DNA from 4 places in the Micromonospora sp. CA-269861 genome. Region 4 is predicted to be linked to each of the others. Evidence: riboswitches for the same ligand, from Rfam matches in the RefSeq annotation. Region 4 holds a riboswitch; each other region holds the start of a gene.

Region 1 (2,192 bases), 1.6 Mb from region 4:
ACCGACCCCGCCACCGTCTGACGCGACGAGGGCCGCTCCGCGTCACACGGAACGGCCCTCGACGGGGATCGTGCGGGTCAGAGCAGCGACATGTGAACGTGGTCGGTGTGGTTCGACGGCCCGCTGTACGAGCTCCAGCCGGTGGCCGGGAACCAGATCTGCCGGTTCCAGATCACGTAGTAGATGCCGAGCCGGTCGGCGTTACGGATGAGGAACGCGGCGACGTTGTTGCCGTACGTCCGGGTGTCGTTGTTGTGCCACGGCGAGAAGCCGCTCTTCTGGAGCGACCAGTCGCAGGCGCGGCCCTTCGGGTGCTCCCACGGCCCGCCGGAGCGGTAGCAGCCGACGAACCGGTTGAAGCCGGCCGCCTTGACCTCCTTGTACGCGTGCAGCGTGCGCGGGGTGACGCAGCCGGACGTGGTGGGGTCGTTCTCGCTGCACGACTGGGGCTTCCAGTCACCGTCGGCCGTGCGACCAGGGCCGATCTTCGCGACCTTGGAGGTGGCATCCACCAGCCCGCCGGTGAAACCCTTGCCGCCGACGAGGGAGAGCGCCTTGTCGGCCTCGCTCTTCCGCTTCGCCATCAGGGCGGTCTGCTTCTGCTGCTCGCGGACCTCGGTGTCGAGGGCCAGCTTGGCCTGCTCGGCGCGGGCCTTCACCTCGTTGACCTCGGAGAGCTTCTTCTCGTTGACCATGTTCATCTCGTCGAGCATCCCGGCGCGCTGGACGAACGAGTCGGGCGCTTCGCTCTCCAGCAGCATCGCGACCGCGCCGATCCGACCGGTCCGGTACGCCTGGGCGGCGATCTGCCCGACCTGCGGGGCCAACGCGTCCAGGTCGGCCTTGGCCCGGTTGACCTCCAGCGCCAACTCGCCCTGCCGCTTCTTGGACTTGTCCAGTTTGGACTTGGCGGCGGAGTAGTCGCGGTTGGCCTGCTCGATGACGTCGTTGAGCAGCTTGGGCTCGCCGTCCTCCTCGTGCCCGGACGGTGTGGGATTCGTCGGGGCGGCCTGCGCCGGGAGGGGCCCGGCGAGCACGGTCAGTGCGGCGATCACGGCCACCACGGGTGTCAACCAGCGGCGTAGGGGTGCCGTCACAATGTTCCCTTCCGTCGACCGCCGACCGGGTTAGCTGACGGGTTCGGGGCGGAAGTGGCCCCTACCGCTGACGCGGATTCACCCCACGTACCTGGGTCCCCGGCTCGCCGGTTGGCGATTGGGCGGTGGCACCGCAGGCGCCGCTTCGCGCCTTCATCGGTAACCGGCAGCGAGGTTACCCGAGAGTCGACCGGGTGAGCTACGCCTGGATGCCGACCAAATGCGTCATTTCGCCATAGCGTTAAGTGACCAGTGACGTGGTTCTCAGGGTGGATGCCCGATCTGGTCACGCTGAGGAGTGTCACCATGCCGTATCCGTGCTCCTGTTCGACTCCGGCCACCTGTCGGTGGCCTCGGATGGGGGTGTGGTCCGCGGCTGGTCCGGCTCGTCGGAGCCGGCCGTTCGCGGTGAGATGAGTGCCGCCAGCGCCTCCGAGCGGTCCGGCTGGGGTCGCGGGGCGGGAGCATCGGTGGACGCCGTCGCATCGGCGCGTCCGGCGGCGGTCACCACCGCGGCCAGCCCGGTGGTCAGCGGCACGGCGGCGATCAGACCGAGGGTGGCGACCGCGCTGCGGACGATCTCCTGCGCGAGGAACTCGCTGGTGAGGATCTGCCCGATCGGTCGCGAGTCGGCGGTGAGCAGGAGCAGCAGGGGCAGCGACGCGCCCGCGTACGCCAGCACGATGGTGTTGACAGTGGAGGCGATGTGCGCGCGGCCGACCCGGGTGGCCGCACGGTACAGCTGCAACCGGCTCAGCCCGGGGTTGGCGTTCGCCAGCTCGGTGACGGTGGCCGCCTGGGTGACCGTCACGTCGTCGAGCACCCCGAGCGATCCGATGATGATCCCGGCGAGCAGCAGACCGTGCAGGTCCACGTCGCCCTGGAACATCGACAGGGTGGTGGCGTCTTCGCTGCCGAAGCCGGTGAGGTGGGTCGCGGCCGTGGCGATGGTGGCGAGCACGCCGGTCAGCACCAGGCTGCCCAGGGTGCCGAGCACCGCGACCGAGGTCTGTGCGGTGACCCCGTGCGTCAGATAGAGCACCACGAACATGATCAGGGCCGCGCCGACCACCGCCACCAGCAGTGGTGACCTGC
Region 2 (2,192 bases), 2.1 Mb from region 4:
GCCGTACCAGGCCGCCGGGTCGGTGTCCGCGCCGACCGGCGCGCCCAGATCCTCTGGTACGCGCCGAGCAGCGCGGCCCCACCCCGGATGTTGAGGCCCGCGTCGGTGCGCAGTGCCTCGGGGGCGGCACCGGTGAGCGTGGCGGCGGCGTCAACGGTCTGCAACGCGGCGGTGGACGGCGCGGGAGCCTCCACCGGCCGAGGTGCGGGCACCCGGGCGGAACGGGAGTCGTCGCCGCGGGGGTCCTCGTCGCCGGTGTCGTGGTGACCGCGTTCCGGTAGGGCGGCGACGTGCCGGGCGTCGGTCAGGTGCATGGGGCCGTAGCCGCCACTGGTGCTCGGTGTGCCGGCGTTGGTGTCCCAGCGCGACTCCAGGTAGGAGACGCCGAGCAGCACGACTGTCGGCACGCCGTACTCGGTGGCTGCGGCGGCGTACTGCTGCTGGCGGTCGGTGGTGGGTGCGGCGGCGGCCGGGCCGACGGAGAGTGGCACCGCGGACGCGGCGGCGACGACGGTGGTGGCGAGCAGTGCGCGCCAGCCGGTCGACAGGGTTGGATGGTGCATCGAACCCCCTAGATTCTCGCGGAGTGAGGTCAGGTCACCATCGCGCCGCCCGGGAGGTCACGTCAATACCTTTCTATCTATCGAAGTATGTGGAAAGAATTCTTCACACACGGTCGGTGACCTCGCCCAATCGGTACGGAGTGTCACGGCCGCACGGGTTGCGGATCGGTAACAAGCGTCTCTACTCTGGTCATTCGTCGGCCCGACAGCAGCTCCGCCCAGCCCGGGCGGTAACGGACCGACACCGCCGAGTCGTTTCCGAGCGAACCGGGGACCCAGGTCCCTCGGGGTGAATCCGCAGCCATTGCGGTAGGGCGCCGACTTCCCGCCCGAACCCGTCAGCTAACCCGGTAGGCGGTCAGGAAGAAGGAGTACGGAACCCCGGTGGCACTCCATGCCCCGCGGCCGTCGTCCGAGCGGTCGGCATCAGCCGGCCCGGCGTCGATCGTGCCGCGCCCACGCTGGTCCCGCTTCACCACCGCACTCGCCGCGCTGGCCGGCATCGCCGTCGTACTGACCGGCAGCGCCACGGCTGCCCACGCCGACCCGTCCGTCGCCGAGATCGAGCGCCAGATCGACGCCGACTGGAACAAGCTCGAACCGATCATCGAACGGCACAACGCCACCCGCACCGACCTCGTCGCCAAGCGCAAGCAGGCCGACGCGCTGGCCGCCCGGATCACCCCGCTGGAGCGCCAGGTCGACGCCGCGATGGACAAGGTCAGCGCCCTGGCCGTACGCGCCTACAAGGGTGAGAACGTCTCGACCGTGAACGCGGTGCTGGGCAGCCGGTCGCCCAGCGAGGTGGTCGGCCAGCTCGAAATGCTCGACCGCTTCGCGCACAACCAGCAGAAGGACGTACGCCAGGTCGCCGACCTGCGCGACCAGCTGGCCGCGCAGAAGGCGCCGCTGGACGAGATGGTGGCCCAGCTGACCCGCACCGAAGCGCAGTTGGCGGCTAAGAAGAAGCAGATCAACGAAGAGATCGACCGTCTGCAGAAGCTGCGCCTCAAGGTGTACGGCAACGGCGGCGGCGGTCCACTGCGCCCGGCACCCTGCCCGGGTAGCTACCCCGGCGGCGCCGCGGGCACGGCGGTCAAGTTCGCCTGCGCGCAGATCGGCAAGCCCTACGTCTGGGGTGCCGAGGGCCCGAACTCGTACGACTGCTCCGGGCTGATGCTGGCCGCCTGGGCGAAGGCCGGCGTGTCGCTGCCGCACAACGCCGCCGCGCAGAGCCGCGTCACCAAGAACGTCAGCAGGGGCGACCTGCGCCCCGGCGACCTGGTCTTCTACTACAGCGACATTCACCACGTCGGCATGTACGTCGGCAACGGCTGGGTGGTGCACGCCTCGCAGGCCGGTCAACCGGTCAAGATGAAGAAGGTCGACGACGGCCCGATCCACAGCTACGGCCGCCCGGGCTGACCCCGGGTGACCGAAGGGCCCGTCGCGATCCGTCGCGGCGGGCCCTCGTCGTTCTGGTTCCAGCGAGTGGGGTGCCTCAGCGCGTTGGCCAGGTGCGCCAGTGCTGCCAGGCGCGGCTGGGCGTCGGCCCCCGCTGGCCCTGGTAGCGCGAGCCGTAGACCACCGAGCCGTACGGGTGCTCGGCCGGCGAGGAGAGCCGGAAGA
Region 3 (2,192 bases), 3.3 Mb from region 4:
CCCTGCTCTCCGACGCCGGCCACATGTTCACCGACGTGCTCGGCATCGGGATGGCGCTCGCCGCGATCACGGCGACCCGGCGGGCCACCGGCGACCCGCAGCGCACCTTCGGGCTCTACCGACTCGAGGTGCTCGCCGCGCTGGCCAACGCCGTCCTGCTCTCCGGCGTCGCGATCTACGTGGTGATCGAGGCGATCCGTCGCTTCGGCGACCCCCACCAGGTCATCGCCGGCCCGATGCTCGCGGTGGCCGTGCTCGGTCTGCTCGCGAACATCGCCGCCTTCGCCCTGCTGCGCGCCGGGGCCCGGGAGAGCATCAACCTCCAGGGCGCCTACCTGGAGGTGCTCGGCGACCTGCTCGGCTCACTCGGCGTCATCGGCGCGGCGCTGCTCATCACCGTCACCGACTGGTGGTGGGCCGACCCCCTCGTCGCGGTCGCCATCGGCGTGTTCATCCTGCCGCGCACCTGGCGGCTGGCCCGCGCCGCCGTCCGTATCCTCGTGCAGGCCGCCCCGGAGCACCTTCAGGTGACAGCCGTGCACGACCGGCTGGCCGCGGTCCCCGGTGTCGTCGAGGTGCACGACCTGCACGTCTGGACGCTCACCTCGGGCATGGAGGTGGCCTCCGCACACCTGACCATGGCACCCGGCGCGGAGGTCGGCGCGGTGCTCACCGCGGCGCGTACGGCCCTGCACGACGACTTCCGCATCGAGCACGCCACGTTGCAGATCGAGCCCGGCGCCGCCTCCGGAGCGTGCGGCTCCATCGAATGGTGACGCGGCCGTAATTTTCCGTGGTGACGCACGCACCGTCCGTCACATTGGCTGCAGCAGCCCCATCGGCACCGGTAGGCTCGGTCCCGGCCTCCACCAGGCGGCGCCTTCCCGGCGCCGGTGGTGGTCGCCGCCTAATCGCCCAGCTGGGCGAACCGGGGAACCACGTTCCTGGGGTGCATCCGCGTCAGCGGTAGGGATCTTCCGTCCCGAACCCGTCAGCTAACCCGGTCGGCGGCTGACGGAAGGACATGCGCAGTGGCACCAGCACGACCACCCGCCGCCAGACTGGCGGCCCTGATCGTCGCGATGTTCGCCCTCGGCGTCGCGCTTCCGGCCGGCACCGCCTCGGCCGCTCCCCCGACCGGCCTGCGGGCCGCCGCACCCGACTCCGACGAGGAGGGCGGCACCCCGGCGTTGCGCGCCCAACTCGAGGCGGCCAGCAAGGGCTACCTGGACGCGAAGCGCGCCCTGGACACCTCCCTGCAACGGCAGCAGCAACTCGCCACCCAGCTCAAGACCATCGAGGTCGAGATCGACCAGCGCAACGGCAAGGTCGGCGAGATCGCCGAGGTGGCGTACCGCACCGGCCGGCTCGGCGCGATGTCGGCGCTGCTCAACAGCAACACCCCGGAAGGCTTCATGGACCGGGCGGCCGCACTGGACGCGGTGGCCGCCAACGAGGACCGGGTGCTGCGCGACCTGCTGGACAGCAAGGACAAGGCCAACCGCACCCGGGTCGCCCTGGACGGCGAGATCAACGAACAGCGCAAGCAGGTCGCGGTGATGGCCAAGCGCAAGGAACAGGCCGAACGGGCCCTGACCGTCGCCACCGCACCCAAGCCGCAGACCACCGCCGACAGCGGCTCCAACCGGGGCACCTCCAGCGCCAACGCGAAGGCCGCGCCGCGCAACTCCGACGGCTCCTGGCCCTCCGAGTCGTGCAGTGTCAACGACCCCACGCCGGCCAACGGCTGCATCACCCCGCGCACCCTGCACGCGCTCAACCAGGCCAAGGCCGCGGGCTTCACCAGGTACGTCTCGTGCCACCGCCCCAGCGGCTCCGGTGAACACCCGAAGGGCCGGGCCTGCGACTTCGCGGCACAGAAGAACGGCTTCGGCGGGAACGCCACCGGCGGCGACAAGACGTACGGCAACAACCTGGCCGCCTACTTCATCCGCAACGCGGACCGGCTCGCCGTGCTCTACGTGATCTGGTACAGGCAGATCTGGCTGCCCAGCAGCGGGTGGAAGTCCTACAGCGGGGCGAACGGCACCCCGTCCACCGACCACACCAACCACGTACACCTGTCGGTCTACTGACCCACGCTCGGTGATGCCGGTGAGTCATCGTGATGGCTCACCGGCATCACGTGCGTCCGGGGTCGGGCTACGTCACCGGGCGTACCCCTGATGTCG
Region 4 (2,192 bases):
CTGGCACGCTCAGCGGCTACGGCATGACCGGGTACGGATCGGCAGCCACCAGCGGCTCCAGCAAGATTGACTATTTGTTCGTCAAGGGCAGCGTGCAATCGTCCGCCGTCGACCACACGGTCGTCGGGACGAAGTCGAACCACAAGGCGCTGTACAGCTTCATCACGTACTGACCCGTCGACGAAGACACCGCGGGCGCCGTCTCCTCGTGAGAGACGGCGCCCGCGGTGGTCAGCGTGCCCGGGTCAGGCGGAGTAGCCCCGGCTGGTGATCCAGTTGGCCAGGTCGATCGTGGTGATCCAGTACGACGGGTCGGCCGGGTTCGCCGAGTCGGCGATCCGCACGGTGCGACCGTTGTCCTTGTAGCCCACGACGGCGATGTAGTGCCCGCCGCCGTAGGAGTGCCAGCCGCCGTCGGTGTCGGAGGCGTCCCCGACGACGTTGGCCACCACGCCGCGGCCGTCGGTGATGGCCTTCACGACGTCGGCCTGGAGCCGGTCCATCTGCGCCGGGCTGGGCGCGCCGGGGAACATCCGGGTCCGGTACGGGGAACCCTTCACCTCGGCGTTGAGCACCCGGGTGGTGTCCTCGGCCGAGTTGGTGCCCATCTCGGTGGTGCCCAGCTCGGCGCCGAGCTCCTCCTGCGTGCGGTCGACGCCGGCGGCGCTGAGCGCGTTCCGGGTGGCCGCCGGCCCGCAGTTGTAGTAGGTGTTCTGCGCCTCGTAGTCGTAGTCGAGGACCTTCGTCGCGGGGGGCTTCGGCGGCGTCGGCTTACGGGTGAGGTCCGGGTTGCTCTTGGCCTTGGCGGCGGGTGACGCGGCGCTGGTGGCCGGGGCGGCCGTGGTCGGCGCGGCGGTGGCCGAGGGGGACGCGTCCCGAACCTCGCTGCGGGAGGCGGCGACGTCGCTGCGCATCTCGGCGACAGTGGTCGCGGTGCGCTGGCTGGCCGGGGCGTCGTCGGCCGTGGTGAGCAGGGCGCCGGTGGTGGTGGCGATCGCGAGGGCCGCGGCGGAGGCGGCAACGATCTGGTACGGGCGCTCGGTGGCGAGGCGGCGGAGCTGACGCTGCAGGGTGTGCTTCACGGGGTCCTCCACGGATCGGGGGGAGAGCGGCACACCGGGGCCGGACCGGTATCCGGGCAGGCGCCAGCGCGCGGACCGTGGTCCGCGGATGGTGAACCGCTCAGGGGAACGCCCGGCGTGGCCGGGCGGGGAAGGCGATGACCCGGGGGTCAGCTCACCGTCGCTTGACGAATGAGCGGGTGCACCGCCGCGCCGTGGAGGCGAGGGAACAACCGAGGGGTGGAAAGGTGCTGCACGAGGAGTTGACTCCTTCCGACACCGCCTACCGGGTTAGCTGACGGATTCGGGCGGGAAGATCGCCCTACCGCGGGCCGTGGCTCGCGGATTCACCCCGGACTTACTGGTGGGTCCCCGGTTCGTTGATCACGATTGAGCGGGTCGGTGCGGCGTCGCGTCTTGCGATCGGTTACCGCACCGGACGGGACGACACTACTGGCCGCTTCGCGCCCTGCCAAGCCAGGTTCACCTGCGTAAACCCCAATCGGCACGACAATTTCTGCGCGTATTGCCGATGATGTGACTCGATGGGACAACCGGTTACGGCGACGCCTGCGGGCGACAACCGGACAGGCCGGAAAGAACGCGACCACAATCGCGGGAACAATGACGCGGATCGCGTCGGGCGTCCGATTCCACAATTACGTGACCGGCCTCACATAACGGATCGGGCTCAACCCACCCGGGCCGGGCGCCAGCGTGCCACGACGGCGGGACGCAACGCCCCGGCCACCGTCCGGCGCGCGGGCACCGGGGTCGGACGCAGCCGGGCTGCCGCCGCGTACGCCTCCTCGGCGAGGGTACGAGCCGACTCGGCGGCCAACTCCGCGGCCCGCCAGGCGGCCCGCTCACGGCCGGCGGCCACCTGGTAGTCCGCCAGCCGCGCATCCCGGACCACACGGCTGATCAGCACCTCCTGCTCGACCGGGTGTCGCCGGGGATCCCAGCCGTGCCGGTGCCCGAACACGTCGCCGAGCTGCGCCATGGTCAGGTCGCCCCGCCAGTACGCCGCCATCGCCGCGCGGTGCAGATAGCGTTCCCGGGCGGCGTACTCGGTGGGGGTGTGCGGGGTCTGCGGGGTGGGCAACGCCCCGGCGCCCGCGAAGCGACGCG

What was found. Region 4 has a riboswitch for cyclic di-AMP ahead of ACQP0U_RS09970 (C39 family peptidase). Riboswitches for the same ligand answer to the same signal wherever they lie in the genome.
Region 1: it holds a riboswitch for cyclic di-AMP, as region 4 does, so the genes downstream of both, ACQP0U_RS02635 (coiled-coil domain-containing protein) here and ACQP0U_RS09970 (C39 family peptidase) in region 4, are expected to answer to the same signal.
Region 2: it holds a riboswitch for cyclic di-AMP, as region 4 does, so the genes downstream of both, ACQP0U_RS00450 (NlpC/P60 family protein) here and ACQP0U_RS09970 (C39 family peptidase) in region 4, are expected to answer to the same signal.
Region 3: it holds a riboswitch for cyclic di-AMP, as region 4 does, so the genes downstream of both, ACQP0U_RS25105 (coiled-coil domain-containing protein) here and ACQP0U_RS09970 (C39 family peptidase) in region 4, are expected to answer to the same signal.

The regions. Positions count from the first base shown of each region.
Region 1 is NZ_CP192014.1:556,388-558,579, forward strand. It holds gene ACQP0U_RS02630 (carbonic anhydrase) at 1-21, shown strand, start outside; gene ACQP0U_RS02635 (coiled-coil domain-containing protein) at 78-1,097, opposite strand; cyclic di-AMP (ydaO/yuaA leader) riboswitch at 1,102-1,232, opposite strand; gene ACQP0U_RS02640 (YibE/F family protein) at 1,399-2,192, opposite strand, start outside.
Region 2 is NZ_CP192014.1:93,309-95,500, forward strand. It holds gene ACQP0U_RS00445 (hypothetical protein) at 1-563, opposite strand, end outside; cyclic di-AMP (ydaO/yuaA leader) riboswitch at 799-934, shown strand; gene ACQP0U_RS00450 (NlpC/P60 family protein) at 948-1,988, shown strand; gene dcd (dCTP deaminase) at 2,065-2,192, opposite strand, start outside.
Region 3 is NZ_CP192014.1:5,498,760-5,500,951, forward strand. It holds gene ACQP0U_RS25100 (cation diffusion facilitator family transporter) at 1-776, shown strand, start outside; cyclic di-AMP (ydaO/yuaA leader) riboswitch at 895-1,026, shown strand; gene ACQP0U_RS25105 (coiled-coil domain-containing protein) at 1,032-2,096, shown strand.
Region 4 is NZ_CP192014.1:2,167,280-2,169,471, reverse strand. It holds gene ACQP0U_RS09975 (hypothetical protein) at 1-173, shown strand, start outside; gene ACQP0U_RS09970 (C39 family peptidase) at 246-1,094, opposite strand; cyclic di-AMP (ydaO/yuaA leader) riboswitch at 1,327-1,468, opposite strand; gene ACQP0U_RS09965 (hypothetical protein) at 1,753-2,192, opposite strand, start outside.